4 regions of the Kitasatospora sp. NPDC048296 genome follow, and region 2 is predicted to be linked to each of the others. Evidence: riboswitches for the same ligand, from Rfam matches in the RefSeq annotation. Region 2 holds a riboswitch; each other region holds the start of a gene.
The links. A riboswitch is a leader RNA that binds a small molecule or an ion and turns the genes downstream of it on or off. The one in region 2 is predicted to bind cyclic di-AMP.

Region 1: it holds a riboswitch for cyclic di-AMP, as region 2 does, so the genes downstream of both, ACGF12_RS02660 (hypothetical protein) here and ACGF12_RS12955 (transglycosylase family protein) in region 2, are expected to answer to the same signal.
Region 3: it holds a riboswitch for cyclic di-AMP, as region 2 does, so the genes downstream of both, ACGF12_RS31930 (M23 family metallopeptidase) here and ACGF12_RS12955 (transglycosylase family protein) in region 2, are expected to answer to the same signal.
Region 4: it holds a riboswitch for cyclic di-AMP, as region 2 does, so the genes downstream of both, ACGF12_RS18060 (NlpC/P60 family protein) here and ACGF12_RS12955 (transglycosylase family protein) in region 2, are expected to answer to the same signal.

Annotation. Positions count from the first base shown of each region.
Region 1 is NZ_JBICZB010000002.1:200,677-208,149, reverse strand. Features, by position in the region: gene aceB (malate synthase A) at 1-831, opposite strand, end outside; gene ACGF12_RS02670 (IclR family transcriptional regulator) at 1,033-1,830, shown strand; gene ACGF12_RS02665 (hypothetical protein) at 2,046-2,675, shown strand; gene ACGF12_RS02660 (hypothetical protein) at 2,745-4,181, opposite strand; cyclic di-AMP (ydaO/yuaA leader) riboswitch at 4,184-4,347, opposite strand; gene ACGF12_RS02655 (MoaF N-terminal domain-containing protein) at 4,851-5,180, shown strand; gene ACGF12_RS02650 (alpha/beta hydrolase) at 5,264-6,406, opposite strand; gene ACGF12_RS02645 (TetR family transcriptional regulator) at 6,699-7,325, opposite strand; gene ACGF12_RS02640 (SDR family NAD(P)-dependent oxidoreductase) at 7,464-7,473, shown strand, end outside.
Region 2 is NZ_JBICZB010000016.1:105,357-112,829, reverse strand. Features, by position in the region: gene ACGF12_RS12970 (hypothetical protein) at 1-592, shown strand, start outside; gene ACGF12_RS12965 (winged helix-turn-helix domain-containing protein) at 691-1,287, shown strand; partial or broken gene ACGF12_RS12960 (transposase) at 1,263-1,772, shown strand; cyclic di-AMP (ydaO/yuaA leader) riboswitch at 2,313-2,475, shown strand; gene ACGF12_RS12955 (transglycosylase family protein) at 2,462-3,697, shown strand; gene ACGF12_RS12950 (hypothetical protein) at 3,952-4,152, shown strand; gene ACGF12_RS12945 (LacI family DNA-binding transcriptional regulator) at 4,249-5,268, opposite strand; gene ACGF12_RS12940 (glycoside hydrolase family 13 protein) at 5,294-6,991, opposite strand; gene ACGF12_RS12935 (sugar ABC transporter permease) at 7,083-7,473, opposite strand, start outside.
Region 3 is NZ_JBICZB010000076.1:24,959-32,431, forward strand. Features, by position in the region: gene ACGF12_RS31910 (PP2C family protein-serine/threonine phosphatase) at 1-873, opposite strand, end outside; gene ACGF12_RS31915 (TetR/AcrR family transcriptional regulator) at 1,049-1,630, opposite strand; gene ACGF12_RS31920 (alpha/beta fold hydrolase) at 1,705-2,529, opposite strand; gene ACGF12_RS31925 (YiaA/YiaB family inner membrane protein) at 2,625-2,915, opposite strand; cyclic di-AMP (ydaO/yuaA leader) riboswitch at 3,112-3,270, shown strand; gene ACGF12_RS31930 (M23 family metallopeptidase) at 3,283-4,131, shown strand; gene ACGF12_RS31935 (hypothetical protein) at 4,228-5,109, opposite strand; gene ACGF12_RS31940 (GNAT family N-acetyltransferase) at 5,152-5,730, shown strand; gene ACGF12_RS31945 (sensor domain-containing protein) at 5,871-6,614, shown strand; gene ACGF12_RS31950 (hypothetical protein) at 6,726-7,473, shown strand, end outside.
Region 4 is NZ_JBICZB010000027.1:2,003-9,475, reverse strand. Features, by position in the region: gene ACGF12_RS18070 (NYN domain-containing protein) at 1-1,268, shown strand, start outside; gene ACGF12_RS18065 (NlpC/P60 family protein) at 1,468-2,505, shown strand; cyclic di-AMP (ydaO/yuaA leader) riboswitch at 2,844-2,997, shown strand; gene ACGF12_RS18060 (NlpC/P60 family protein) at 3,008-4,165, shown strand; gene ACGF12_RS18055 (NlpC/P60 family protein) at 4,393-5,439, shown strand; gene ACGF12_RS18050 (hypothetical protein) at 5,589-6,638, shown strand; gene ACGF12_RS18045 (glycosyltransferase 87 family protein) at 6,672-7,473, opposite strand, start outside.

The DNA.
Region 1 (7,473 bases), on a different contig from region 2:
CTCGTAGAGGATCTCGTCCATCTCGAAGGCGGCGGTGATGGTCTCGATCAGCACGGTGGCGCGGACCGTGCCGTGCGGGGTGCCGAGTTCGGCCTGGGCGTGGGTGAACACGTCGTTCCACAGCCGGGCTTCGAGGTGGCTCTCGGTCTTCGGCAGGTAGAAGTACGGGCCGGAGTTGGGGTCCTCGGCGCCCTTGGCGAGCAGCCGGGCGGCGTTGTGGAAGAAGTACAGGCCGAAGTCGACGAACGCGCCGGCCACCGGGACGCCGTCGACCAGCAGGTGGTTCTCGTCCAGGTGCCAGCCGCGCGGGCGGACCACGACGGTGGCGAGTTCGGCGGCGGGCTTGAGGGTGTAGGCCTTGCCGGCGGCGCTGGTGAAGTCGATCCGGCCCTCGAAGGCGTCGATCAGGTTGACCTGGCCGCTGACCACGTTCTCCCAGGTCGGGGAGGTGGCGTCCTCGAAGTCGGCGAGCCAGATCTTCGCCCCGGAGTTGAGCGCGTTGATGACCATCTTGCGGTCGGTGGGGCCGGTGATCTCGACCCGGCGGTCCTGGAGGGCGCGCGGCGCCTCGGCGACCTTCCAGTCACCGGCCCGGACGTCGGCGGTCTCCGGCAGGAAGTCCAGCGTGCCGGTACGGGCGATCTCGGCGCGGCGGGTCTTCCGCCTGGCCAGGAGCTCCTGCCGGCGTCCCTCGAAGGCGCGATGGAGGCCGACGACGAAGGCGACCGCCTCCGGGGTGAGCACCTCCTCCGCCCGGTGGACGCGCGGACCGGCGACAGTGACGACCGGAGCGGCGGGGGAGGCGCCGACGGGCCCCTGATCTGCAGCCATGAGCAGGACACTCCTAAGACGGTTGAGCCTGGCGAAGGGAGCTCCGGTGGGAGCCCCCTCGGGAACTTCCTCGATCGTTACCCGCCTGTCGGCGAGTTCGATTCTGTAAGGTGGAGACTAGTTTCCGCGATACAGAATTTCAACGGTTTGTTGAAGAGGTCGCCGGGACTCTACTCCTCCCCGACAGCGAAGGGAACGCCGGTGGTTGCGACCCCCGACACAGCATCGACGACAGGCGCCGACCGCGCGAGCGGCGGCGTGCAGTCCGTCGAACGCGCCTTCCAACTCCTGGAGGCGCTGGCCGACTCCGGCGGCGTGGCCACCCTCAGCGAGCTCTCCACCAGCTCCGGCCTCCCGATGCCGACCATCCACCGACTGGTTCGTACCCTCGTCCAGCAGGGCTATGTCCGCCAGGACACCGCGCGCCGCTACACCCTCGGTCCCCGGCTGATCCGCCTCGGCGAGACGGCCGGCCGCCTGCTCGGCAGCTGGGCCCGCCCCTACCTGGCCGAGCTCATGGAGGCCACCGGCGAGACCGCCAACCTGGCGGTGCTGGAGGGAGGCGAGGTGGTCTACGTCGGGCAGGTGCAGTCGCGGCGCTCGATGCGGATGTTCACCGAGGTCGGACGGCGGGTGCAGCCGCACTGCACCGGCGTCGGCAAGGCGCTGCTCGCCCAGCTCCCCGAGGAGGAGGCGCGCGCGATCCTGGGCCCCAACCCGCTGCCGGCGCACACCGAGTACACCGCCACCGACCCGCAGGAGCTGATGGACCAGCTCACCGAGGCGCGCGAGCGCGGCTACGTGGTCGACGACCAGGAGCAGGAGATCGGCGTCCGCTGCATCGCGCTCGCGGTCCCCGGCGCGCCGACGCCCACCGCGCTCTCGGTGTCCGGCCCGGAGGCCCGGATCCGGGCGCTGGAGGAGCAGGCCGGCGCCTCCTCGCTGGTGCCGGTGATGCGCCAGATCGCGACCCGGCTGGGGCAGGTCCTCGCTCCCTGACATCTCCTCAATAACCGTACTGAGCGCGGGAGATGGATCCAACCTGCCGCCCCGCTCTCGACCTGCCCGCGTCCTGCGGGCCCCGTTCGACGTCCCTCGTTCGACGGACGGGCGGGCGGGTTGCGCCGTGTCGGCGGCCACCGCTGCGCCACCCTGGTGCGGATGTGGCCCGCGACGGCGCGGGCGGCCGCAGCGCGAGGAAACGGTGAGCGGCGATGGAGCGCAGGCAGGGCAGGCGTACGGGGCTTCGGGGCGGATCCGGCGGTGCGGCCCGCAGGTCCGACCGGGCCGCCGGGTTCACGGCGGTCATGGCGGCGGGTTGCGCGCTCGCGGTGCTGACCGCCGGACCGTCCTGGGCCCTGTGGCCCGGTCCCCGGCCCGATCCCCGGTCCGCGCCCCGGACGGACCTACGGGCCGCGCCGCTGAGCCCGGCCACCGTGCCGTCCGACTCCGACCTGGAGGTGGTCCGGCTCGACCCGGAGGCCGCCCCGCCCGGCGGCACCACCACGATCCACGCCTTCGTCGCGAACCGCGGCCCGGACCCCACGGCCTCGCCGTTCACCGTGATCGTCACCCTGCCGGACGGCGTGACACCGGAAGGCCCGTACTTCCCCGCGAACTGCGAGGAGCTGGGGGGCGGCCAGCGGGTGCGATGCGTCTTCGAGCCCGGGCTGAAGGAGCGGCGCAGCGCGACCGCGCTCGTCCCGGTGCGGCTCTCCCCCGGCCTGCCGACGGGCACGCTGACCGGCGGGTCGGTCGCGGTGCACAGTCCGGACGACCGGGACGAACGCAACAACCGGCAGCCGTTCGACCTCACAGTGGTCGAGACGGCTGCCGGTTCCTGAGAGCGGCTAGTTCCGGGGGTACGTGCGCCACGTACGCCGCGCACGGCGTGCGATTAACTGCAGATGCGATCAGCGGTAGACGCGCACGTAGTCGGCGGAGAAGGTGATCGGCGTGTTGCCCTGCGGCGCGGGGTGGTACTTGCCCGCGCACACCGAGAGGTTGAGGATCAGGTACGCCGACCAGTTGGCGCCGACGCCCTTGCCGTCCGAGAACACCTTGACGCCGTTGACGTACCAGTCGACCGAGTTGGCGCCGTAGTAGGTGCCGATGGTCACCCACTGGTCCTTCGCGATGGCGTTCGCGTCGGTGTAGTAGTCGGAGTTGCCGGGGTTGACGTGGTTGGTCAGCTCCAGCAGGTTCGGGTTGTCGGGGTGGTACTCGAAGGAATCGACCTCCCCGTTTCCGTTCTTCCACGTCCACAGGGCCGGCCAGGCACCGGTGCCGGAAGGCAGCTTGACCCGGGTCTCGGCATAGTCACCGGTCTTGACCTGGAAGCCCTCGGCGGAGCCCTCGGTGGTCAGGAAGCCGGTGTTCCAGGACTGCTGGCCGTTCTCCAGCGTGGGCCCGCCGGGGGTGGCGGTGAAGGTGGCGACTCCGTTCGCGACGGTGACGTCGTTCTTGTTCAGCCAGTCGAGCTTGTTGTCGTCCGGGTTGTGGTTGCCGTACTTGTACGAGGTGCTCTTGTCGCCGACCCAGCGCTGACCCCAGTTGATCGGGCCGTTGAACTCGTCGGACCAGGTCAGCGACTTGCCGGCGATCGGGGAGGACGGCGCCGGGGTGCTCGGGCTCGCGGTGGCGCTCAGGGTACCGGTCGGCGACGGCGCGGTGGTCGGGGAGGAGGTGGTCGTCGGGGACGGGGTGGTCGTCGGCGACGGGGTGGTCGTCGGGGACGGGGTGGTCGTCGGCGACGGAGTGGCGGTCGGGGCCGGCTTCGCACTGAGGGTGGCGGTCGGGGCCGGCTTCGCACTGAGGGTGGCCGTCGGGGCCGGCTTCGCACTGAGGGTGGCCGTCGGGGCCGGGGCCGGCGTCGACGTACCGGCGGCGGAGACCACCAGCTGCTGCGAGGGCAGGTTGTGCCAGGTGTTGCCGAAGTCCTGCCAGAAGCCGAACTGGGTGTACGTCCCGGCGGACAGGGTGCGCGCGCCGCTGGTGAAGTTGACCCCGCTCGGGCAGATCTGCAGGTTGGTGGCGTTGCCGGGGAAGTCGAGGTTGGTGCCGCGGGCGTCGCGCACACCGACGCCGACGGTCTTGGCGACGAAGCAGGAGGAGGAGTGCAGGCCGAGCGAGGCGGTGGTGGCCTTGCCCGCGACCATGGTGGCGGGGGTGAGCCGGTCCTGGGTGACGGTCGGGCCGGTGGCAGCCTGAGCACCGGAGACGGACGGCAGTCCGAGCAGGCCGGCACCGCTGACGGCGAGCGCCCCGGTGGCGGCGAGGGCCGCGTTGCGGCCGCGGTGGGACGGACGGGCGTGGCGCGGCGCGCGGCGGCGGCGGGCAGGCTGGTGCATGGGAGTCCTCTGCGACGCCTGCGAGGTGAGCTGTCGGATTCGGGCTGCAGTTGCCCGGCCGCCTGTGGAGCGGCTTCACCCCTAGCCGCGGCCCGCGCGCGAGAACGCACGGGCCGGGCGCTGACCTTGGTTCCCCCGCTCCCGTCCGCTGTGGTGCTCGGTTACCCGCCGGCGGGTGGACAGGACTCGGCGTCCCGGCGGCGGGGTCCGCAAGGGCGGACGACCGTTGCAGGCTAGGCAGGCCGTCCCTGAACGGACAACTCCGTCGGGCCGGTTGTCGCACAGCTCACAGTGGTGTCGATCAACGACGGTGTGTGGTGGCCGAGTTGATCAAAAGCGCCGGTCAGACACGGCGATCGAGCACGGCGATCGAGCGCGCCGAACAAGCACGGCGATCAGCCGGAGCAGAGCTCGCCGCTGCCGAAACGGGTGCGGCGGGCGACGCCCACGTGCCGGTCACACACCGCGACGGGTGGCGCGGTGGCGGACAGTGCCGTGGCGCGGGGCCGCCCAAGTCGGCCGGGTCGGATAAATTGGAGCCCTGACGTTTTCCGCCGTGCACAAGTACCCGAGCCCGATCCGCACGACCCGTACAACCTGCACCGCCTGTACGACCTGCACGCCCCGCACGGTCCGCCCCACACTCTCGAAAAGAGGTCCCGCCCCGCCATGACCGCGTCCCTGCCCGCCTTCGCCGGCCGTACCTACGTCTTCCGGGCCGACAACGGCGCGGCCTTCCGCAACACCTACTCGGCCGACGGCAAGCGGCTGCGCTGGGAGGGCCTCGGCGAGTCGGCGGGCCAGTGGGAGGACGTGCTGCTGCACGTCGCCGAGGTCGCGCCTGAGATCTACTTCGTCAGCTGGACGGAGCAGAGCGGGATCACCGTCAGCCACGTCATGGACCTCAACAAGCTGACCGTGCGGGCCTTCTGGACCTTCGAGGGCGAGGGCGGCCGGGTCGGGCAGCTGCACGCCGGGACGCTGGAGCGGGTGGCCTGAGCCAGGCTGAGCGTGAACTGAACCCCCGGAGCCGGCAGCTCCGGGGGTTCAATTTCAGGCTCAGGTTCTCGGTCCGTCCGGCGTCAGACGGCCTGGTTCGGCACCTTGAGGTGGTCGGACAGCCACTCCAGCGAGGACGGCAGCAACGCGCTCCAGGTCTCGAAGTTGTGACCGCCGTTCTCCAGCATGCTGTAGGAGACCTTCATTGGGCTGTGCGCCGCGTCGATGAAGGCCTCGGTGTCCTGCCGGTAGTTCCCGTCGCCCTTCTTGGTACCGGCCAGCAGCACGGAGACCTTCGGCTGGGGCATGTTCTTCAGCCGCCACATCAGGTTGGCCTCGTCGCGGCGCTGCTTGCTGCCGCCGAAGAGGTCGCCGGTGGTCGGGTCGTCGGCGGCGTCGTAGTAGGCCGACAGGGCGACGGCGGTCGGGAAGATATCCGGGTGGCGCATGGCCAGCTTGAGCGCGCAGTAGCCACCGGTCGAGTTGCCCATGAAGGCCCACGCCTGCGGGTCGGCCGAGACCCGGAAGCTCGCCTGGATCGCCGAGGGGACGTCCTTGCTGAAGTAGGTGTCGGACTGGGCACCGTTCGGGATGTCCTCGCACTCGGTGTCCTGCGGCAGGGCGGGCGAGGGGCGCATCAGGACCATGACCGTCGGCTGCATCCGGCCCTCCTGCAGCAGCTTGAGCGCGGCACCCGGGTAGTTGAACCGGGTGATCAGGTTCTCGGCGATCCCGGGGAAACCGGTGCTGACGATCACGGCCGGGAACTGCTTCTGCGCGTACTCGGGCTGGAAGTACTGGGGCGGCAGGTAGACGTAGCCCTCGGTGGACAGCTTGCTGGCCTTGCCGTCGATCCGGACCTTGCGGATCTCACCGGACTGACTGGGCTCGCGGCCCAGCGCTCCCCCGCCCTGCACCGAGGCGTGGCCGATGGTCTCGACCATGAGACGGCCGGCGGCGTCCGCCTTGTTGTGGATCACCACCGGGCCGGTGCTGCCGGTGCCCAGCAGGTCGTCCCAGCTGCTGTAGAAGGCGAAGTAGTTGTTCGCCACCAGACCGAGCGCGGCGAGCACGGTGAACTGGGTGGCGAGCAGCGCTCCGATCCGGCCGAAAACCGCCTGCCAGGACTTCTTGGCGAGTCTGGGCCACAGCCAGACCGTGCCGGCCATCATCACGACGGCGATCAATATGGCCAGCGCCAGCACCTTGTGGCTCGTCAGACCCATGTCCTACTTGCTCCCACGCCTCGAACTCCCCGCCCCCTCCGTTCAGGACATCCGAGGAGGTCACCCCGGTTCCCCCGCCGGGGTGCGCGATCACCAACCCTAGCGGGAGCTGGGAGAAAGCTGACCGCTGCCCGACAGTCAGCGGGGAGCGGGCGGGGAGTCTGCTGGGAACACCGACGGGGAACAGATGACAGCGTTCAGATTTCAGATAACAGATGACAGATGACAGATTTCGAAATCTGTCATCTGAGCGCTGAACGCTGAACCCCGTCGGCCGCCGGCCGAGCCCCCGCTACTCCCCACCCACCCGCACCCAGAGCCCCAGCCCCGCCGTGAGCTCACGCATGCAGCGGGCGCCGAGCTCCTGCGGGGAGCCCGGGCCGGTCACAGGGGCGTCCGAGGAGGCCCACTGCTCCAGGGCCACCCGGATCGCCGCCGTCGCCGCAGCGGCGGCCAGTCGAAGCTCCAGCGGGTCGGTGTCGACCGGGCAGCGGTCGGCCAGAACCGTCCGCAGCCGCTCCTCCGAGCCCGCATGGACCCGCTGCCAGGTGCCGTCCAGCCTCGGGTCGCGCAGCAGGCTGCGGGTCCAGTGCATCGCCTCGACCGCCGCGTCGTCGGCCGGGGTCAGCGACGCGACCGCCGAGCGCTCCAGCGCCTCGTGCAGCGACAGGTCCGCCGCGCTCTCCGCCAGCAGGTCCACCCAGCGCTGCCCGCCGGCCGCGAGCAGCGGCGCGACGGCGTCCTCCTTGACCGAGAAGTAGCGGTAGAAGGTGCGCAGCGAGATGCCTGCGGCGAGGGCGATCTCCTCCGCGGTGGTCGCCTCGGCCCCCTGCTCGGCGAAGAGCGCGGCGGCGGTGCGGGCGATCTCCAGCCGGGTGGCTTCACGGCGGCGCTGGGTCAGGGAGGGGCGTCCGGTCACAAGGGCCAGCGTACGCAGTCGCCCCAGTTGATGACACATCGCGACGGAAAGTCACATCGAGACTTGTTGGCACGTCGTGCCACATAGGCGTACCGTGTCGCTTGAGGTCGAGAGACCACGAACGAACGGAGTACCACCATGGAGCGCT
Region 2 (7,473 bases):
CGGGCTTCACGCCCTCGCCGCCGAGTACGGCGCGACCGTCACCGACACACTGGGCCCGCACCCACTGTTGGCCGAGGCCGTGCACGTGCGGCTGTCCGAGGCCGGGCTGGCCCGGGCCGACCGGGCCCGGCTGTTCGCCATCGCGACCGCCGCGGACGGCGTGGTCCTGACCACCGTCGGCGGCGAGGACGCGGCCGCCGCGGCCGGCATCACCGGCGTGCTGCTGGCCGCCCGACTGGCCGTTCCGGTCGTCGCCGCGGCGCTCGACGTCCCCGGCTCGGTGGCCGACGCCGTCAACCACCTCAAGGAGACCGGCTCCCAGCGCCCGGCGCTGGCCCCGCTGGTGATCGGGCCCGAGGCGGACTCGGAGCTGCTCGCCACGGCCGCCGAGGAGACCGGCTGCCCGTCGGCCGCGCCACTGGGCGCCTACCCGACCGTCGGCCAGCTGATCGCCTCCACCTACCTGGCCGCGCTGCCGACGCCGACGCCGGAGGAGCTGGCCCAGGCCGAGGCGGAGGCCGCAGCCGCCGCCGGGGCCGAGGAGGGCTCCCGCGGCGCCCACGCGGCCGCCCAGGGGCCCGTAGAGGCCTAGCCGGACGCCCGCGACCGCCTTTACTGACCTTGGCGCTTCAAGGTGATTGGCCTGTTTGTGTAGCTGACTGGCAGTCATTGGCGCGCTATGCCGTTGGTATGCGCTATGCGGATGGGGGCGGGCTGACGGCGAGGGCACGTCAGCGCCGCGAGACGGTGCGGCTGGAGGCCGCTGCGTTGTTCGACGAAGGCGTCCCACCGAAGGAGGTTGCCCGCAGGTTGCGGGTGACCGCGAAATCGGCCTATCAGTGGCACCAGGCCTGGCGTGAGGGCGGGGCCGGGGCGCTGGCCTCACGAGGACCGGGCGGGCAGCGATGCAAGCTGTCGGCGCGGTGCCGGGCGAAGCTGGCCGAGTACCTCGAGCAGGGGCCGGCCGTGCACGGCTGGGACGAGGACCAGGTGTGGACAGGCGCGCGGGTGGCGACGCTGATCGGGCGGAAGTTCCACGTCACTTACAGCGTCTCGGGGGCCACCCGCCTGATGCACCGACTCGGCTTCACCCCGCAGGTCCCCGCGCGGCGGGCCGCGGAACGCGACGAGCAGGCGGTGTCCGCGTGGAGGGAGGTGACCTGGGCGGAGGTAAAAGCGCCCGGGCGGCCTGCGACGGATGGCTCTGCTTCGAGGACGAAGCCGGGTTCACCCGCAGGCCGCCCAAGGGACGCACGTGGGGACGCCGTGGCATCACCCCGGTCGTGAGGGTGGGCGGCCGGGGCTCCGGACGGGTCTCGGTCGCCGGGCTGATCGCGATGCGCCCGGGCTCGCGGACCCGGCTGTGTCACCGACTGCGGCGCCATACCGGACGCAAGGGCGAGCGCCGCAGCTTGTCCGAGCGCGACTACATCGGTCTGATCGACGGAATCCACCAGCTGGTCAAGGCGCCGATCATGCTGGTGTGGGACCGGCTCAACACCCACGTCTCGCATGCCATGCGCGACCTGATCAACGCGCGGGACTGGCTGACGGTGTTCATCCTGCCCGCATACGCGCCCGAGCTGAACGCGGTCGAGTACCTGTGGGCCCACGTCAAGCGCAGCCTGGCGAACCTCGCCAGCGTCGCTCTGGACCGACTCGCCGCGCTCGTCCGCAACCGGCTCAAACGGCTCCAGTACCGCCCCGAGGTCCTCGATGGCTTCCTCGCCGGGACCGGGCTCTCCCTCGACCTCCCACCGCCATCACCTTGAAGCGCCGAAGTCAGTAGCACCCTCCCGCGTACCGAAGGGCCCGGAACGACCGCGTTCCGGGCCCTTCGGCTTGCCGTCGGCCTGCCCCGCGGCTCGCCCTTTTCCGCCACTCCTCCGCCCGCCCCCCGTCTTCGGCTCGCCCGCAGCTTGTCCGAGCGGGGGAATTGCGGGAGTTATGGACGATATCGGAAGATAGAGCATAATGTCCGTTTTGTCGCTTTTGGGCGGAAATGCCGAGCGTGCATTCCGGCGCTCGATTCACGGCCACTCCCCTGTTGCGATCGGCGCACCACCGCGCGCTTCCACGCTCCGTCACTTCACTTCTGAAGCGGAGACAATTGCGGGAATCCACAGCGGCATTGCCAAAAAACGATCATTTACGATCATGATTCGTGTCCAATTTGGCAGTTTCCGCTAAACCGTGATGCGCATCACAGATATTTGCAGTTTGAACTTAAGTCCGCTTAACGTGCTCCTCGTTCGTGACCACACGAACCCAGTTCATCCGCGACGCCGAGTCCTGCCGTCGGATGTCCTGGCAGCGCGAAAACGCATCACGGCAGGAGCGGGGGAACCACAGGTAAGTCGCCCCGGGCCGCTCCTCGGAACGGTCCAGGGCTAGGGGTGAAGCCGCGCCCACAGCGCGGCCGGGCAACTCCAGCCCGAATCCGACAGCTCACCTCGCAGGCGTGGGAGAGGACCGCGTCTTCATGCTGCCCACCAACGGCACCCGCCTGTCCGGCCGTACCCGTCGCGTGATCGCCGCCCTCGGCGTCGCGGGCGTCGGTCTCACCGTCCCGTGCCTCACCACCGGCACCGCCAACGCCGCCCCCGTCGCCACCTGGGACAAGGTCGCCCAGTGCGAGAGCAGCGGCAACTGGAGCATCAACACCGGCAACGGCTTCTACGGCGGCCTGCAGTTCACCTCCAGCACCTGGGCCGCCTTCGGCGGTACCGCGTTCGCCCCGCAGGCCAACCAGGCCACCAAGGACCAGCAGATCGCCATCGCCGAGAAGGTCCTCGCCTCGCAGGGCCCCGGCGCCTGGCCCGTCTGCTCGGTCCAGGCCGGCCTGACCAAGGGCGGCGCTCCGGCCGCCGTCGACACCTCCGCCGGCACGGCCGCCAAGCCTGCCGCCAAGCCCGCGCAGAACCAGGCCCCGGCCCCGGCCGCGAAGCCCGCCGCGCCGGCCGCGCCCGCCCAGCAGCAGGCGCAGTCGTCCACCGACTACACCGTCGTCGAGGGCGACTGGCTGTCCTCGATCGCCGCGAAGAACAACGTCCAGGGCGGCTGGCAGCACCTGTACGACCTCAACCGCGCCACCCTGACCGAGGGCCCGAACACCATCTACCCGGGCCAGCACCTGACCTTCGGTGACGGCGTCAAGGCCCAGGCCGACAAGTCCTCCTCGTCCACCTCCGGCTCGGACTTCGGCTGGTTCAACCGCTCCCAGAAGGCCGGCCAGGCCGCGAACGGCGGTGCCGTGAACGCCAAGCCGACCGCCCTGACCCAGGCCTCGAAGCCGGCCTCGAAGCCGGCTGCCAAGCCGGCCGCCCAGGCCGCCACCGGCAGCATGGCCGCCGCGGTGTCCTTCGCCGAGTCCAAGGTCGGCCAGGCCTATGTCTACGGCGGCACCGGCAACGGCGGCTGGGACTGCTCCGGCCTGACCCAGGCCGCGCTGCGCGCCGCGGGCATCAACATCCCGCGCGTCGCCGCCGACCAGGCCGCCGCCAGCACCCACGTCTCGCTGGACAGCCTGCAGCCGGGCGACCTGCTGTTCTGGTCGAACAACGGCCAGAACTCCGGCGTGTACCACGTCGCGATCTACATCGGCGGCGGCAAGTACGTCGAGGCCGCCAACCCGAGCTCGGGCGTGCGCGAGCAGGCCATCGCCAACTGGGCCCCGGACTTCGCCGGCCGGGTCTGAGCAACGGCCCACGGGCGCACGGGCCACAGGCCCACAACCCACGGGCCCACAGCTGACGGACAACAGAGAACAGCTGACAGGTAACAGATTTCAGATAACAGATTTCAACATCTGTCAGCCGTCGTCCGAACGCTGACCACCCGCCACCCCCGGGGAGAGCCTGGTCGCTCCTCCCCGGGGGTTCCGGCGTATTCGCATGGTGAAACCCCGGCCCGACGGGCATGCTGCTGCTCTGCACCCGAGGAGGAATCACCATGGCCCAGGTCACCGTCACCCTCGACGCGAACCTCGCGATAGACGCGATGCTGCTCTCCGGCACCAAGAGCCCGCAGGACGCGGTCGAACTGATCCTGCGCGACTACCTGGCCCGCGGCCGCCGCACCGAGACCCGGACCGGCGACGCGGCCGACGGCCACCGGCTCACCGCCGACCGCCCGGCCACCCAGGAGGGCTGACCGGACAGCACGGTCGAGCAGACGCACGCCGACGGGCCCCGGAGAGCAACCGCCCTCCGGGGCCCGTCGGTCGAGCACCACCATCCGGTACCGGGGTCAGCGCGCGCAGGCCCCGGTGGACCCGCGCATCACCAGCTCCGGCTGGAACATGAACTCCCCGCGCTGGGCGGCGTTCCCGCCGACCTCCTCCAGCAGCGCGTCCACCGCCGCCGTGGCCATCGCCTCGACCGGCTGGCGGATCGTGGTCAACGGCGGCTCGGTGAAGGCAATCAGCGGCGAGTCGTCGAAGCCGACCACCGACACGTCCTGCGGCACCGACAGCCCGCGCTGCCGCACCGCCCGGATCGCCCCGAGCGCCATCATGTCGCTCCCGCAGACGATCGCCGTGCAGCCCTTGTCGAGCAGCGCACCGGCCGCCGCGTGCCCGCCCTCCACGCTGAACAGCGTGTGGTGGACGAGTTCCTCCGCCTCCTCCTGGCTGCGCCCGAGCACCTCGCGCATCGCGGCCGTGAAGCCCTCGATCTTGCGCAGCACCGGCACGTACCGCCGCTGCCCGACCGCGAGCCCGATCCGCTCGTGCCCGAGTTCGGCCAGGTGCTGGACGGCCATCCACATCGCGGCCCGGTCGTCCGGCGAGATGAACGGCGCGTCGATCCGCTCGCTGTAGCCGTTGATCAGCACGAACGGCACCCCGCGCCCGGCCAGCCGGGCGTAGCGGTCGTGGTCGGCGGTGCTGTCGGCGTGCAGCCCGGAGACGAAGACGATGCCCGCCACACCCCGGTCGACGAGCATCTCGACCAGTTCGTCCTCGGTGGACCCGCCCGGCGTCTGGGTGCACAGCACCGGCGTGTAGCCGTGCCGGCTGAGCACCTGCTCGATCACCTGCGCCAGCGCGGGGAAGATCGGGTTGCTCAGCTCCGGCGTGATCAGCCCGATCAGCCCGGCGCTGCGCTGGCGCAGCCGGGTCGGCCGCTCGTAGCCGAGCACGTCGAGCGCCGCCAGCACGGTCTGCCGGGTCGCGGCGGAGACGTTCGCCTTGCCGTTGAGCACGCGGGAGACGGTGGCTTCGCTGACCCCCGCCTGCGCCGCGATGTCTGAGAGTCGCGCCGTAGTCACGGGCCCAGAGCCTATTGCACCCACGTCAGACCGCCCACCAGCCGGTGCTGTCCGGAGCGAGCACCGTCTCGCCGCCGTCCACCACGAGTTCGGTCGAGGCGAGCAGCAGTCGACCGGGCGCCGCTATCCGCACGGGCTCGCCGGTGGTGTTCACGGTGCAGACGAAGGAGCCGCGGCGGAAGGCCAGGGCGCCCTCGGGGGCGTCCAGCCACTCGACCTCGGTACCGGCTCCCAGGTCGAGCTGCGCACGGCGGACGGCCAGCGCGCTGCGGTACAGCTCCAGGGTGGAGGTCGGGTCGCCGGTCTGCGCCTCGACGCTGAGTGCGGCCCACTCGGCCGGCTGCGGCAGCCAGGACGGCCCGCCCGCCACCGGACCGAAGCCGTACGGGGCCTCGGCGGCGGACCACGGGATCGGGACGCGGCAGCCGTCGCGGTAGCCGTCCTGGCCGGCCTGGCGGAAGAAGGACGGGTCCTGGCGGACCTCGTCCGGCAGGTCGGTGACGTCCGGCAGGCCGAGCTCCTCGCCCTGGTAGACGTAGGCGGAGCCGGGCAGCGCGAGCATCAGCAGGGTGGCGGCACGGGCCCTGCGCAGACCCAGCGAACGGTCACCGGGGGTGCGGATCTGGGTGCCGAGGCCCGGCTCGTTGGCGAAGCGGGTGGCGTGCCGGGTGACGTCGTGGTTGGACAGCACCCAGGTGGTGGGGGCGTCGACCGGGCGCATCGAGTCGAGCGACAGGTCGATCACCTCGCGCAGCGCGGTGGCGTCCCAATCGGTGCCCAGGTACTGGAAGTTGAAGGCCTGGTGCAGCTCGTCGGGGCGGACGTAGTTGGCGGTGCGCTGGACGGTCGGGGTCCAGGCCTCGGCGACGCCGATCCGCTGGCCCGGGTACTCGTCGAGGATCTTGCGCCAGCTGCGGTAGATCTCGTGCACGCCGTCCTGGTCGAAGAACGGCATGACGTCGTTGCCGAGCAGCTTGAGCTGGTCGGCGCCGCCGAGGTCGGGCAGGCCGGGGGCCTTGACCAGGCCGTGGGCGACATCGATGCGGAAGCCGTCCACGCCCATGTCGAGCCAGAACCGCAGGATCGAGCGGAACTCGTCGGCGACGGCCGGGTTCTCCCAGTTGAAGTCGGGCTGCTCGGGGGCGAACAGGTGCAGGTACCAGTCGCCGGGGGTGCCGTCCGGGTTCTCGGTGCGGGTCCAGGCCGGGCCGCCGAAGATGGACTCCCAGTCGTTGGGCGGCAGTTCGCCGTTCTCGCCCTTGCCGGGGCGGAAGTGGTAGCGGTCGCGCAGCGGGGACGCGGGGCCCTCGCGCAGGGCGCGCTGGAACCACTCGTGCTGGTCCGAGGAGTGGTTGGGCACGAGGTCGACGATGATCCGCAGGCCCAGCCCGTGGGCGTCCCGGATCAGGGCGTCGGCGTCCAGCAGGGTGCCGAACATGGGGTCCACCGCGCGGTAGTCGGCGACGTCGTAGCCCGCGTCCGCCTGCGGCGAGGCGTAGAACGGGGAGAGCCAGACGGCGTCCACGCCGAGGTCGCGCAGGTACGGCAGGCGGCTGCGGATGCCCGGCAGGTCGCCCATGCCGTCGCCGTTGGAGTCGGCGAAGCTGCGCGGGTACACCTGGTAGATGACCGCGTCCCGCCACCAGCCTCTGGACGCGCTGACGTTCGCCTCGTGAGCGGTGTCGGCGGCAGGCCGGGAGGTGTCGGCCAGGTTCTGGGTCATGGACGGTATCCCTTGGGGACTAGAGGAGCGGGGAGCGCTGTGTCTTCGAGGAGCGCAAAGGCCTCGCGAAGTGCGGGGACTTCGTGGAGCGTTACGACTTGGAGGCACCGGCGGTCAGGCCGGTGACCAGGTGACGCTGCACCAGGTAGAAGAAGGCCGCGGACGGGATCGCGATCAGCACCGCGGTGGCGGCCATCAGGTTCCACTGGGCGTCGTGCTCGCTGACGAAGCTCTGCAGGCCGACGGCCAGCGTGTACTTGTCGGAGCTGAGCATGAAGGTGGAGGCGAACGGCACCTCGGCCCAGTAGGTGAGGAAGGAGTAGAAGGCCGCGACCGCCAAGCCCGGGCGGGCGAGCGGCAGCACCAGCCGCCAGAAGGTGCCGAAGGGGCTGAGCCCGTCGACCCGGCCGGCCTCGTCGATCTCCACCGGGATGGTGTCGAAGTAGCCCTTCAGCAGCCAGGCGCAGTACGGCACGGTGGTG
Region 3 (7,473 bases), on a different contig from region 2:
CAGCCGCCCGGACACCGGCGGGTACGGCGCGCCCGGCACCAGGCCCAGCGCCGGACCGCCGTGCCCGGAGGGCTGCCAGCCGTTCCTCCGGCAGTACCGCACGGGCGGCGGATGGCCCGCGTTGAACAGCCGGTAGCGGCCGGTCGCCGGGTGCAGCGCCAGGTGGACGGCGGTGGCGAAGTCGTCCTCCCAGCCCATCCGGACCAGGTGGTCGTTGGCGGCGGGCAGGAACGCCTCCGGCGGCACCCGGCCCAGCAGCATCGCGAAGGCGCCCGACAAGTGGGTCGACCGGGCGGCCGCCCGACTGCCCTTGCCCGACACGTCCACCAGCACCAGTTCCAGCAGGTCCTCCTCCGGGCGGTGGGCGCAGAGCAGGAAGTCCCCGGAGAAGGAGGCGCCACCGACCGGGGCCAGCTCGCTGTCGAAGTGCCAGTCCAGCAGCCGCTCCGGGAGGCGGGCCAGCGTCCGGTTGTGCTCGGCCAGCTCCAGCAGCATCGTGTCGCCCTGGGTGCCGCGCAGCCCCAGCCGGTGCCGGAACCGGTTCGCCGTCAGTACCGTCGCCCCCGTCGCGGCCAGCACCACCGTCACCCCCAGCCGCACCCCGCGCGGGTCCTGCACCGCCGCCCCGAGCCCGCTGCCCGCCAGCGCCGCGCACACCAGCACCAGCAGTTGCCCCCGCCGCAGCACCAGCCCGCCACCCACCACCGGCAGTACCAACGCCGACGGCGGCCACCCGTACGGCATCAGGATCGGCAGTACCCCCAGCACCACCGTCACCCCGAGCAGCACCCCCAGCGCCACCCGCCCCGCCCGTATGTCCCCGTCCAGCAGCCGCCCGTACCACCGCCGCACCCTCGCCATCAGTGCGGGCATCGGGACCTCCGCCAAGCGTGGGCGGTCCCCTGTCATGACCACCAGTCAGCCCGCCACACTAGCCCGTTCACCCCCACCAACCCCCCCAACCCCCACCCGCCCCGCACCAGAACCCGGCCCTCCCGACCGCCGGCCTTCCGATCGCCCTGCGCCAGAAGTCGGCGGGCCCGACTTCCTACTCCTCTTCCTCCGCCTTCGGCCAGGTGCGGAGGCCGGTGGTGAGGGTGGTGACGAGGCGGTCGTGGGTGGTGGTGAGATCTTCGGCGAGTTGGAAGGCGCCGGTGATGGAGAGGGAGGCGAAGCCGTGGGCGAGGGAGCGGACGGTGCGGGCGGCGTGGATGGCCTCGGGACCGTCGAGGCCGTAGGAGCGGAGGACGGCGATGATGACGCCGACGAGGCGGGTGGCCGCGCGGGTGAGGTCGTCGTCGGGCTGGGGGGCCTGGGGGAGGGCGGTGTAGCGGTGCGGGTGTTCGGTGGCGTAGGCCTGGTAGGCGCGAAGAACGGCGGTGACGGCGTCGTCGCCGCTGCGGCCGACCGCGGCCTCGGCGAGCCGGTCGGCCAGTTCCTCGGTGACCCGGACGGCGATCAGCCGGCGCAGTTCGGTCAGGCCTCCGCTGACGTGCTTGTAGAGGGAGGGGGTGGCGACTCCCGCGCGGGCGGCGACGGAGGCCAGGGTGAGGGCCTCGGCGCCCTGCTCGTCGATGAGGGCGAGGGCGTGGTCGACGACCTGGTCCGGGGTCAGTCCTACTCGGGGCATGGGTTCGGTTTCTCCGTACGGCTGCGGTTCGGCGGGTTCGGCGGGCTCAGCGGGTTCAGGCGAGCTCGGCGGGTTCAGGCGAGCTCGGCGAGGAAGGGCAGCAGGGCGTCCGCGACGGCCTGCGGGTTGTCGGCCATCGGGTAGTGGCCGGACCCCTCGATCATCACCTTCCGGGTGCCCAGCGCCGCGGCCTGCCGCTCGGCGACGGCCGTCGGGTCCGGGAAGTCGGGGTCCTTGCTGCCCATCAGGACGAGCGAGGGGCAGCGGACGGCCGCGCACCAGCCGATCGGCGCGGAGTCCCCGGTGACGTGTCCGCGGGTGGCGGTCTTGCGCCCGGGGGTGCGCAGGTCGGCGACCAGCCCGGCCACGTAGGTGTCGAGGTCGGCGGGTCGGGGGCCGGGGAAGGCCATCTTGCGCAGGTAGAAGCCCCAGACAGCCGGCCAGTGGACCATCGCGCTGCCCATGACGGCCATCACGCCGCGCATCAGGGCGTTGGCCCGGTGCTCGACGAAGGCGTCGATCAGCGCGATTCCGGCGACCCGCTGGGGCGCGTCCCCGGCGAGCTTGACCACGGTCGCCCCGGTGTAGGACTGCCCGACCAGGACGGCCCGCTCGATGCCGAGGTGGTCGAGCAGGGCGAGGACGTCGGTGGCGACGGCGGCCGGGCTGTAGTCGTCCCAGACGATCGAGGACTCGCCGAAGCCGCGCACGTCCATGGTGATGACCCGGCGCCCGGCGGCGGTGAGCAGCGGGTGCAGGTGCCGGTAGGCGCGGCGGCTGTCGAGCATTCCGGGGAGCAGGACGACGGGGGTGCCGTCGCCCTGCCGGGTGTCGTCGAAGGCGATCCGGCCGCCGGGGACGTCGAGGTACTGGGTGCTCGGGGTGATGGTGCCGTTCACGGTGGTCCTCCACGGGGTCGGTGCTGCCGATAGCCATAAAGCTATGGCTAATAGCCTTAGCCGTCAACCCCTTCCCCCGGTGTCCCGGGGACGGCTCAGACCCCCTCGGCCCGGAACGGGTCGTGCTCGCTGAGCAGCTTCTCCAGTCGGGCCTGGTCGACCCGGGCGACGGTGTCCGAGGACTCCTGCCGGTCCCGGATCACCTTGGCCAGCGTGAATGCGGAGGTGACGGTGTAGAGCAGGCCGATCCCGAGGAAGGCCCTGGTCCACCCGCCGACGGGCAGGTGGGCGACCCCGACGGCGAGGGCCGAGCCGGAGATCGCGAACGAGAGGACGGCCTGGACGAAGTACGCGGCCGTGGTGCGTGACTGCATCGGTGCGCTCATGCCGTCAGGATGTGGGGGTGCGGCCGGGTCGCACATGAGTAGGAGTACTCAGATGGGCTGGGCGAATGACGGTTCGTTCGTCGGCGTCCGACCACCTGCTCCCCAGTCGTCCCGGACGGATGGCTTGGAATCAGGGCCTCCTAGGATTAACGTTTGATAACGCAGCGCGGTCGTCAATGCCGTACCCAGACGGCACCGTGCGCCGTCGCCTAATCCCGCCGACCGGCCTCCGGGCAGGTCAGGGAGCCGGGGAACCACGTTCCTTGGGGTGAATCGGCGGGGCCCCGGCCCGGCCGTAGGAGACCTTCCTGCTCCGAACCCGTCAGCTAACCCGGTAGGCGCGAAGGAAGGAAAGGAGCGCGCCTCCGTGGCGTCGACGCACACCCCGGCACACCCGGCCGGCCCCGCAGCCGGTACCCAGCTCCTCGACCACCCCGGCCCGGACGGAACCGAGTCGCTCGGCACCGACGACTTCGCCCCGGAGGCCGAGGCCAACCGCCACCGGATGCCGCGTCAGACCCGCGGGGCCTCCCCGCTGCTCGGCGTCACCGCCGTCGCCGCCACCCTGGGCGCCACCGGTTTCGCCTCCGCCACCCCGGCCGCCGCGCCCGCCGTCGAGGCCGCGGACGAGGCCCCGGTGACCCTCGCCGCCGACCCGGGCCTCGCGCTCGCCGCCCGCATCCAGCAGCAGGCCGACAGCCAGCGCACCGCCGCCGAGGAGAGCGCCCGTCTGGAGGCCGCGAAGGAGGCTGAGGCGAAGGCCGCCGCCAAGGAGGCCGACGCCAAGCGCGCCGCCGACGAGGCCGAGCGCGCAAAGGCCGCCGCCCTCACCCTGCCGGTGAAGGACTACAACCTCTCCGCCCACTACGGGCAGAGCGCCCGCTACTGGGCCCACCTGCACACCGGCCTGGACTTCGCCGCCGACACCGGCACCCCGGTCTACGCGGTGGGCCAGGGCACCATCACCTCGGCCGGCTGGTCCGGCGCGTACGGCTACCGGATCGTCGAGACCCTGCCCGACGGTACCGAGATCTGGTACTGCCACCTCTCCTCGATCATCAAGGGCTCCGGCGCGGTCGGTTCCGGCCAGCAGATCGGCAAGGTCGGCGCGACCGGCAACGTCACCGGCCCGCACCTGCACCTGGAGGTCCGCCCGGGTGGCGGCGCCCCGGTCGACCCGGAGACCTGGCTCCAGCAACGCGGCCTCAACCCCTGACGGGAACCACCTGAACCCCTGACGGGAGCCCCCGACGGGAACCGGGGGCCCTGACGCGACGCCCGAGGGCCCCGGACACCCGGGGCCCTCGGCCGTTCACTCCGCCGACTCCGCCGGCAGCTGCGCCAGGTAGGCGTCGATCTCCTCCGCCCCCGGCTCCGGCGCGAGCTCCGGGAACTCCTCCACCAGCAGCCGCGGCAGCCCCGGCACCGTCCACTCGCCGATCAGGTCGAGCGCCACCTCGGCCGCCGCCGTCTCGAACTCCCCGAAGTCCCCGGCCAGTTCGTCCGGCATCGGCCGCCCCAGCGCGTTCAGCTCTGCCAGGTTGCGGTAGCTGCGCCGCATCAGGCCGTGTTCCAGCAGCCGCCGCGCGCCGTCGGTGGCCATGCCGACCGACAGCACCCGGCCCGGTCCCCAGCCCTGCTCGTCCGGTTCGTCCAGCCAGCCGGTCGGCACCAGCGCCTCGAACCCGGCCAGCCGTTCCTCCTCGCCCAGCCCGGCGAAGCCGGCCAGCCAGTCCCGCACCGCCGCCTCGTCCGTGGTGTCCACCCCGTGGGCGTGCAGCAGCACCGCGTACAGCCGCGGCCAGGTGACCAGGTCGGCGCGGCGCAGCAGCCCGGCCGCGACCTCGCCCTGCCACTCGGCCTCGGCGTGCAGCCGCTCCTGGCGCTTGGCGTTGAGCCGCTTCGCCGCCCGCTGGTGGTCGACCAGCAGCCGTACGGCGTCGCCGTACGCGAGCGGGTCCGCTTCCGGGGCGGGTTGGACGTAGAGGTGGAGCCGCTCGTACAGCAGGTGCTCCACCGCGTTGGAGGTCAGTTCGGGCCAGCCGTCGTGCATCCTGCCCTCGCCCAGTTCCAGCAGCGCCAGCACCGTGCGCAGCGGCTCCTCGGCCACCGGCGCGCGGTCCTGCTCGGCCGCCCAGTCGAGCAGGTCGGCGGCCCTGGTGCGCGGGGCGAGCCGCAGGTCTTCGTCGTTCATGTTCCGAACGGTAGCCGTCGGACGGGGGTAGGGTCGGCAGCCATGGTCCCCGTACGCCTCACCGGCCCCAGGCTCGCCATCCGCGAGTACCACCACACCCCGGAGGAAGTGGACGCGCTGCACGCGCTGTACAGCGACCCGGAGGTGACCCGTTACCTCCCCTTCGAGCCGCGCGACCGGGAGACCTGCGCCGACCAGATCGAGCTGTACCTGGAGGAGGCGATGGCCGAGGAGCGGGACACCTACCGCCTCGCCGTCGTCCGGCGGGAGGACGCAGAGGACCCGGCGGACGCGCTGCCGATCGCGCACGCCAGCCTCACCCTCGGCAAGTACCGCTCCGCTCACCTCGGTTACGTGCTGAGCCGCGGGGTGTGGGGCCGCGGCTACGCGGGCGAGATCGCCGGGCTGCTCTGCGAGCTCGCCTTCGGCCCGCTCGGGCTGCACCGGCTGGCCGCCCGGGTCGACGTGGACAACACGGCCTCCGCCAAGGTGCTCACCAGGCTCGGCTTCCAGCTGGAGGGGCGGGTGCGGCACGACCTGTACAAGGGCGGCGTCTGGTCGGACTCGTACCTGTACTCGATGCTCGTCGACGAGTGGCCCGGCCCTTCGGTGCCGTCCTGACCCCGGAAGCGGGCCCGGCCGGGGGTTAACCCCACCCCCGATCCGCCGGTCCCCCGGATGCCCCCTGAGCTGCGGCTCGGCCAGACTATGGGGTGTCAGGGAGTACGAACGACCGCGAGAACGAGGGGCCGGGGCCGGAGATGAGCAGCAGTCGAAGCATGCTGGACCAGGAGTGGGACGTCCACGGTGGCTACGGCGACGACGGCCCGGACACCGCCCGGGCCCGCCGCACCGAGCGGCCGCCGGCCTTCTGGCGGGCGCCGTTCTCCGCGCACTACTACCGCGAGATCGGCTACGTGCTCACCGGCCTGCCGGTGGCGATCGCCGGCTTCACCGTCGCGATCACCCTGTTCTGCTTCGGCCTCAGCACCGTCGTCACCGTCCTCGGCCTGCCGGTGCTGGCCGGCCTGACCAACATCGCCCGCGGCCTGGGCCGGGCGGAGCGGGCCCGGGTGCGCGGCATGCTCGGCCTGGACGTGCCCGGCCCGGCGCCGGTGCGGCCGGTCCGCCCGGGCAACTGGGGCGGGATCACCGCGCGGCTGGCGGACGTGGCGGGCTGGAAGGCCGTGCTGTACCAGGTGGTGATGTTCCCGTGGGCGGTGTTCAGCTTCTCCATGACGCTGGTGTTCCTGCTGCTCGGCTGGATGATGGCGCTCTACCCCGCCTACCACTGGGTCTTCCCGACCTACACCGACTGGCACGGCTACCGGCTGTTCGACTTCACCGGCAGCGACCACGTCCGGCACGTCTACTACATCGAGGGCACCTGGCAGATCGCCGCGTTCTCGCTGGCCGGGGTGCTGCTGGTCTTCCTCACCGCGCGGCTGGTCCGCGGCCTGACCAACGTCAACCGGGCCGCCGCCCTGGGCCTGCTCGGGCGCTGAACCCGCCCAGGCCCGCCCGCCGGCTGGCCCGCCGGCCAGGCCCGGTCCACCGTTCGAGGCCCCGCCCGCGCTCCGGATGCGGCCGGGGCCGGCCCGTGTTCGGATGGCCGGGTGGCCGCCGCACGGACCTCCGCGCCGAACCCCGACATCCTGATCACCTCCCGTCCGCTGGACGAGTACTGCGCGATGTTCGGCCTCACCCGCGCCCTGCTCGCCGCCCTGCCCGGGCCGGTGCTGGACTGCCCCGGCGGCGCGGCGGGCCTGGCCGCCGAGGCGCGCGAGCTGGGCTGCCGGGTGATCGCCGCCGACCCGGCGTACGCCCTGCCGCTGCCCGAGGTGGCGGACCACGCCCTGGCGGCCCGGGACTCGATGGCCGCCGCGATGGCGGCCCGCCCGCACCTGTACCCGGCGACCGGCCGCTGCCGGTCGGAGCGCTACCTGCGCAGCTGGGACCGCGCCCGCCGGCTGTTCACCGCCGACTCGGCCGCCCACCCGCAGCAGTACGTGGCCGCCGCGCTGCCCCGACTGCCCTTCGCGGACGGCGCCTTCGCCCTCACCCTGAGCGGCTATCTGCTCTTCGCCTACCCCGAACTGTTCGGCCCCGAGTGCCAGTTGGCCGCACTGGCCGAGCTGGTCCGGGTCACCGCCGCGGACGGCGAGGTCCGCGTCCAGCCGCTGTGCGACGGGTACGGGCGTCGCTGCGGGCACCTCGACCGGCTGCGGTACGCGCTCGGCGAGCACCGGATATCCAGCGAGGTCCGCCGCGTCCCCCGCGGGGACGGCCGCACCCGCCGGGTGCTGGTGCTGCGGGCCGCCGACCACCGCCGCCGGGAGCTCGGCGACAGTCGGATCGGTAATA
Region 4 (7,473 bases), on a different contig from region 2:
GGGTGGTCGGGCTGGCCTCGGACGCGCTGGGCGGGCTGCCGCCCGCGGAGCTGCCGCAGAGCCTGCGTCAGTACGTCAAGTTCACCCCCGCGCGGCGCGCCAAGTACGCGGCCACCGCGCTGGCGGCGGCGCTGGAGTCCGAGCCGGCCTTCCGGGTGCGGATAGCGGAGCGGCTGCGGCTGGGCCAGCCGGATCTGGTGAAGGCGCTGGAGTCGGGCACCGTTCCCAGCGCCGCCGATCCGATGGACGTCGCAGCCGCCGCCTACCTGGTGCGTTCGGCCGGCTGGAGCCGGCTGGTCGCCGAGGCCGGCGAGGAGGCCGAGCGGGCGGGCGCCGAGGACGCGGCCGCGGAGGCCACCCGGCTGGTGGAGAAGCTGCAGGCCGAGCTGGCCGAGGTGCGGGCGGCCGCGCGGACCGACCTGGACCGGCAGCGCGCGGAGTTCGAGGGCGTCCGGCGGGAGGCCGAGTCGCTGCGCAAGAAGGTGCGCTCGCTGGAGAGCGACACCCGCCGGGCGCAGGCCGAGACCCGGCGGGTGACCGGGGAGCTGGAGGCCGCGAAGGCGCAGGCCGTGACCGAGCGCAGCGCGGCCGAGAGCGAGGCGCGGCGGCTGCGGCACCGGGTGTCCGAGCTGGAGAACGCCGCCGAGCAGGGCCGCCGTTCGGCCCGCGAGGGGCGCGGCGTCGAGGACATGCGGCTGCGGCTGCTGCTGGACACCGTGCTGCAGTCGGCGCAGGGGCTGCAGCGGGAGTTGGCGCTGCCGGTCTCCCAGATCCGCCCGGCGGACCTGGTGGAGGCGGTGGTGCCGGGGGCGGCCTCGCCGCACGACGTGGCTCGGCGCGGCCTGGCCGAGGACGATCCGGCGCTGCTGGACCAGCTGCTGGCGATCCCGCAGGTTCACCTGGTGGTGGACGGCTACAACGTGACCAAGACCGGCTATCCGACGCTGCCGTTGGAGCAGCAGCGGATCCGGCTGCTGGGCGGGCTGGCGATGCTGGCGCAGCGCACCCAGGCGGAGGTCACCTGTGTGTTCGACGGGCAGGACCTGGACGTTCCGGTGATCATGGCGCCACCGCGCGGGGTTCGGGTACGGTTCAGTCGGACCGGGGAGACCGCGGACGAGTTGATCCGTCGTCTGGTGCGGGCCGAGCCGCAGGGCCGTCCGGTGGTGGTGGTGTCCACCGACCGGGAGGTCGCGGAGGGCGTGCGGAAGGCGGGCGCGCGCCCGGTGGCCTCGGTGCTGCTGCTGAACCGGCTGGCCCGGCCCTGACCTCGGGTCGGACGGTGTGAAGTCCGGGCAGTGTCCGTTTTGCGAGGGTGTGCGGATCCCGTGAAGTCAGCATGGGGGCCGGAGTTCACGCCTTCGGGGAGTGGCAAAACGGATAGATCTTCACTAGGGTCTGGCGTCAAACCTATTTTCCGGAATCTCATCCGATCAGGTGAGTCCGATGGAAGAAGGAGCCGGTCCCTTGGCCTCCCACCGCCGTCCCAAGCAGCCGAGCCGCGCGCGGGTCTCCGTGCTCACCGCTGCCGCTGCGACCGCGGTCGCCCTCTCCGCCCAGGTGGGCGCGCACGCGGCGCCGCAGCCGAGCAAGGACGACGTCAAGGCGCAGATCGACCAGCTCCAGCAGGAGCAGGAGCAGGCGGCGGAGAAGTACAACGGCGCCAAGGAGCGGGCCGACCAGCTCCGCAAGCAGGCCGACCAGCTGCAGGACCAGGTGGCCCGCAGCCAGGACCAGATGACCCAGCTGCAGACGGGCCTGGCCGAGGTGGCGGGCGACCAGTACCGCACCGGCGGCATCGACCCGTCCGTCCAGCTGATGCTCTCCTCCGACCCGTCCGGCTACCTGGAGAAGGCCTCCAGCGTCCAGCAGGCCAGCGCCAGCCAGACCGAGGCGCTCAAGAGCCTGCTCGACCAGCAGCGACGGCTGGACCAGGAGAAGGCCGAGGCCGCCGCCGTTCTGTCCTCGCTGGACTCCACCACCAAGGACCTGAACCAGGCGAAGTCGGACGTCAATCAGAAGCTGAAGGCCGCGCAGGACCTGCTGAACTCGCTCAGTGCCGCCGACCGCGCCGCGCTGAAGGCCCAGCAGCAGCAGGACGACCGCGCCTCGCGCGGCACGGCCCGGGTCGACCTCAGCAGCCTGCCGCCGGCCAGCGGCTACGCGGCCGTGGCCGTCGCCAAGGCGATGAGCAAGCAGGGCTCGCCGTACGTCTGGGGCGCCACCGGGTCGAGCACCTTCGACTGCTCGGGCCTGATGGTCTGGTCGTACGCCCAGGCCGGCGTCTCGCTGCCGCGCACCTCGCAGGAGCAGGGCAACGTCGGCACCCGGGTGCCCTCGCTGGACCAGGCCCAGCCGGGCGACCTGGTGATCTACGGCAGCGACCGGCACCACGTCGGGATGTACATCGGCAACGGCATGGTGGTCCACGCGCCGCACACCGGTGACGTGGTGAAGGTGATGAAGGCCGACGCGATGCCGATCAACACGATCCGCCGGGTCTGACGCCCCGACACGCCCGAAAGTCCGGGTTCCGGCCCTGTGATCCGCGCCACCCTCCTGCCGGGGGTGGCGCTTCGGGCTTGTCTGTTCCGTGGTCGGCCGGTGAGACCTGATCAGCTTTGCGTGCGGTGGCGATCACCATCGGTCATTTTCACAAAAGAACACGGGTAATCTTCCGTCTTTTTTCTGACAAGGATTTGAACGGATCACGGTTCAGTTACTAGGGTCGTGCCCCGAACCACCGCACTGTCGATCACCCAGCCTGGGTGGCGGCGGTGGTTACCGTCGAGTTCGCGAAACAGCGGGGCAGGTCGAAGCGACTGTCCGACAGGGGAGCCCAGTGGTCGGGGGCGCTGCGGAGCGGAGCCGGGGAACCACGTTCCTCCGGGGTGAATCGGCGCCAGGTCGGCCGGTGGAACGGCCGTGAGGCGTCGTAGGGCATGCTTCCGGCCCGAACCCGTCAGCTCACCCGGTAGGCGGCCGTAGGAAGAAGGAGTCCGCCTTCGTGGCGTCCCATCGTCGTCCCAAGCCCGCCAGCCGCGCCCGTGTCTCGATCCTGACCGGTGTCGCCGCGGCAGCCGTTGCCCTCTCCGCGCAGTCCGGCGCGCACGCCGACCCGCAGCCGACCAAGGACCAGGTCAAGGAGCAGGTCGACCAGCTCAACGAGCAGGCTGAGCAGGCGACCGAGAAGTACAACGCCGCCCAGGAGAAGCAGCAGGCCCTGGAGAAGCAGGTCTCCGGCCTGCAGGACCAGGTGGCCCGGCAGCAGGCCCAGGTGACCGACATGCAGGGCGGGCTCGCCGAGATCGCCGGGGAGCAGTACCGCAACGGCGGCATATCCCCGACCGTCCAGCTGATGCTCTCCACCAGCCCGGACAACTTCCTCAACCAGGCCGGTGCGCTCAACCAGGCCGGTGACACCCAGAAGAACCAGCTGAAGCAGCTCCAGGAGGAGCAGCGCAAGCTCGACCAGGACCGCACCGAGGCCCAGGGCAAGCTCGCCGAGCTGGAGTCCACCACCCAGCAGCTGAAGACCTCCAAGGAGGAGGTCCAGAACAAGCTGAAGGCCGCGCAGGACCTGCTCAACACCCTGACCGAGCAGGAGCGTCAGGCGATCCGTCAGGCCGAGGAGAAGGCCGCGGCCGACGCCAAGGCCCAGGCCGACGCCGCCGCGAAGGCCGCCGCCCAGCAGCAGGCCGCCGCCGACCGTGCCTCGCGCGACAGCGGCCGTACCGACATCAGCTCGGGTTCGGGCTCCTCGGGTTCCGCCACCTCCTCCTCGCCGGTTGCCAAGCCGGCCGCCCCCGGCAGCTCGCACGGTGCCGCCGCGCTGGCCGCCGCCGCGGGCAAGGTCGGCAGCCCGTACGTGTGGGGTGCCACCGGCCCGGGCTCCTTCGACTGCTCCGGCCTGATGGTCTGGGCGTTCAACCAGGTCGGCGTGTCGCTGCCGCGCACCTCGCAGGAGCAGGCCGGCGCCGGCACCCGGATCGGCTCGGACATCTCCCAGGCCCAGCCCGGCGACCTGCTGATCTTCTTCAGCGACGCCCACCATGTCGGCATCTACGCGGGCAACGGCCAGGTGCTGCACGCGCCCAAGCCGGGCGCCTCGGTCCGCTACGAGGCGGTCTCCAACATGCCGCTGGCCTCCATCGTGCGGGTCTGATCTCCGCCCAGGCCGTTTCGGGCCCGGTCCTCCATTGCGGAGGGCCGGGCCTGCGGCTTTTCCGGCGGCTCGGGCGAATGTCCGATTAGTGGTCAAATATTCGGGTCGGGAGGGGTTTGGACTCGCTTGCCCGGACTCGCTAACGTCTGCCACCGGACTCCCGCTCGACGGCCGCCCGTTGGGGCGCGGCCGCGGGGCCGCGCCGCAGGATTGGAGCCGCTGCCGCCATGTCCGTGCACCGTCGTTCCCCACTGCTCGTCCGTGCGCTGGTGCTGACCGCGGCCGCCACCACGGCCCTGAGTGTGACGGCCGGCGGCAGCGCCCAGGCCGCTCCCGGTGCACCGGGCACGCCCGACCTCAGGGACGTCAAGGCGCAGGTCGAGCAGCTGTACGACGAGGCCGAGCGGGCGTCCGAGAAGTGCAACGCCGCGCAGGAGGCGCAGAAGCGGCTCCAGAGCGAGACCGCGCTCCTGCAGGGCGAGGTCGCCGCCGGCCAGGACCAGCTCAACCAGCTACGCGGGGACCTCGCGACCGTGGCCGGGGCGCAGTACCGCGGCGGCGGGATGACCCAGACCGCCCAGCTGATGCTCTCCAGTGACCCCGAGTCCTACCTCGCCCGCGCCCGCACCCTCGGGCAGGCCGCCGAGCGGCAGCGGGAGACGCTGCACGAGCTGGTCAGCCGTCAGCGCACGCTCGACCAGCGCCGCACCGAGACCGCGGGCAAGCTCGCGGAACTGGACCAGGCCCGGCGCTCGCTGGCCGAGAACAAGCAGCAGATCCAGCAGCGGCTGGCCAAGGCCCAGAAGCTGCTCAACAGCCTGGGCGCGGCCGAGCGGGCCCGGATGCTCGTCCAGGACGCCAACGACGCCGAGCGGCGCGCCACCCGCGGCACCGACCGGCTGGACCTCGGCACCACCCCGGCCGCCTCCGAGCGGGGGGCGGCCGCGCTGGCCGCCGCGGTGCGGATGATCGGCTCGCCGTACGTCTACGGATCCACCGGGCCCCGCGCCTTCGACTGCTCCGGTCTGATGTACTACAGCTGGCGGCAGGCCGGAGTGACCCTGCCGCGCACCTCGCAGGCCCAGGCTTTCGCCGGGCAGCGGATCAGCCTCTCCGAAGCGCGGCCGGGAGACCTGGTGATCTTCTACCGGGACATGCACCACGTCGGGATGTACGCCGGCGGCGGGGTGATGGTGCACGCCCCCTACCCGGGAGCCAAGGTGCGGTACGAGAGCGTCAACGCGATGCCGGTCGCGGGAGTGGTCCGGCTCTGAGCGCGACGACCTCCGGCCCGGCCGAGATACCCGGTCGCGTACTGTCCCGGCGCGCCGCGCTGCTGCTGGCGGCCGGCGGGCTGACCCAGCTGTCGCTGCCCCCGGCCGCGCCGCCGGCACCCGGGCGGCCGGCCGACCAGCGGGCCGAGGTGGCCGATCTGCTGGCGGCGCGGGCGCGCTCGCTGCCCGCCCGGTCCGGGCTCACGGGGGCCGAGGCGGTCTACCGCAACCTGGTGCTGTCGCCCGATCAGGGGTCGTCGGCGGCCGACGGGCCGGACCGGCTGACCGCCTCCGTCGAACTGGCGGTGCGGATCGCCGGCTACGACGAGTACCCGGTGGTGTACCCGCGCCGGATCGCGCTGGTCCGGGAGGCGGGTGGCTGGCGGGTCGAGCGGGAGGAGGCCGCGAGCGGGCCCCCGGCGCTGTGGGACCTCGGCCCCGCCCGTACCGCCCCCGGCGCGCACTGCCTGGTGCTCGGCCTGGCCGAGGGGCCGGACCCGGCCGGGCTGGTCGCGGTCGGGGACAAGGCGGTGCCGGCCGTCAGCGCGGTGTGGGGCGGCGCCTGGCCGGGCCGGCTACTGCTCGAACTGCCGGCCACCGAGAACCAGTTCGCCCAGCTGCTGGAAGCCGACCCGGCGGGCTGGACGGGCATGGCGGCGGTCACCGTGGCCGCCCCCGGAGCGCCCTGGCACACCCCGGCGGACCGGGTGGTGGTCAACCCCGAGGCGTTCGGGCGGCTCAGCGACTTCGGCCGGCAGGTGGTCGTCACCCACGAGGCCACCCACGTCGCGACCAGGGCCGACACCCGGGCCTGGACCCCGCTGTGGCTCTCCGAGGGCGTCGCCGACTGGACCGCCTACCGGGACTCCGGCCGCCGCCCCCAGCAGATCGCCCCCGAGCTGGCCCGGGACGTCGCGGCCGGGAAGCTGCCCACCGCGCTGCCCGTCGACGCGGACTTCACCGCCGGTGCCACCGGCATCGCCCAGGCCTACGAGCAGTCCTGGCTCGCCTGCGACCTGATCGCCAGCCGCTGGGGGACCGACCGGCTGGTCGCCTTCTACCGGGCGGTCGGCGCGGGCGACGGGCAGGGCGAGGAGCGGGAGCCCCGCATCGACCGGCTGCTGCGCGGTGAGCTGGGCGTCGGGCTGGCCGGGTTCACCGCGCTCTGGCTGGCCGAGGTCTCGTCCCTGAAGGCCTAGCCAGGGCGGCCGGCGCCCGGCCGGGCCCAAGGGTCAACGGCCGGCGGGGTGGTCGATGCCGTCCAGCAGGTCCTGCTCGTACGCGATGCCCGGGCGGACCGGGTAGGAGGAGGCGGCCGGCAGCGCCGGGGCCTTGTCCAGCACCACGGTGGGCGGCAGGGCCGCCGCGGCGCGGGTGGAGCGCCAGAGCCGGATGCCGGAGAGCACGGCGGCGGTCAGCAGCAGCAGGTTGCGCAGGGTCAGTACGGTGATGGCCCAGGGGTCGCTGGCGAGGATCTGGGTGAACATGGTCGGGAACTCGACCAGCGTCAGCGGACAGGCGATCAGGATCAGCAGCGCCACCGGGCGCTGGCTGGTGCCGCGTACGGTCAGGCAGACCGCGGCGACGCCGATCAGCCAGACCAGGTACTGCGGGCTGATCACCCGGCTGGTCACCACGAAGACCAGCAGCGCGCACAGCGCGGCGTCGTACATGGTGGCCGCGTTGCGGCGGCGGGCGGTGAAGCGCCACAGCAGCAGCCAGAGGAAGCCGAGCACGGTGCCGGCCAACATCACCTTGCTGATCACGCCGACCCACGGCCCGAGCATCTCGGGGGAGCCGTAGTTCATGGTGACCTTGCCGTCCCAGGCCCCGGCGATCCGGGCGAAGTGCAGCGGCAGCGCGCCGACCGACTCGACCTCGATGCCGCGGTCCGCCTGGAAGGTCAGGAAGTCGAAGGCGCCGTTCATCCCGGCCGCGAGCACGAACCCCACCGAGACGGCGGTGGCCGCGGCCAGCGTCCAGGCGCGGCGGGTGCGACGGCCGGAGGGGGTGCCGATCAGGCCGAGCAGCGGC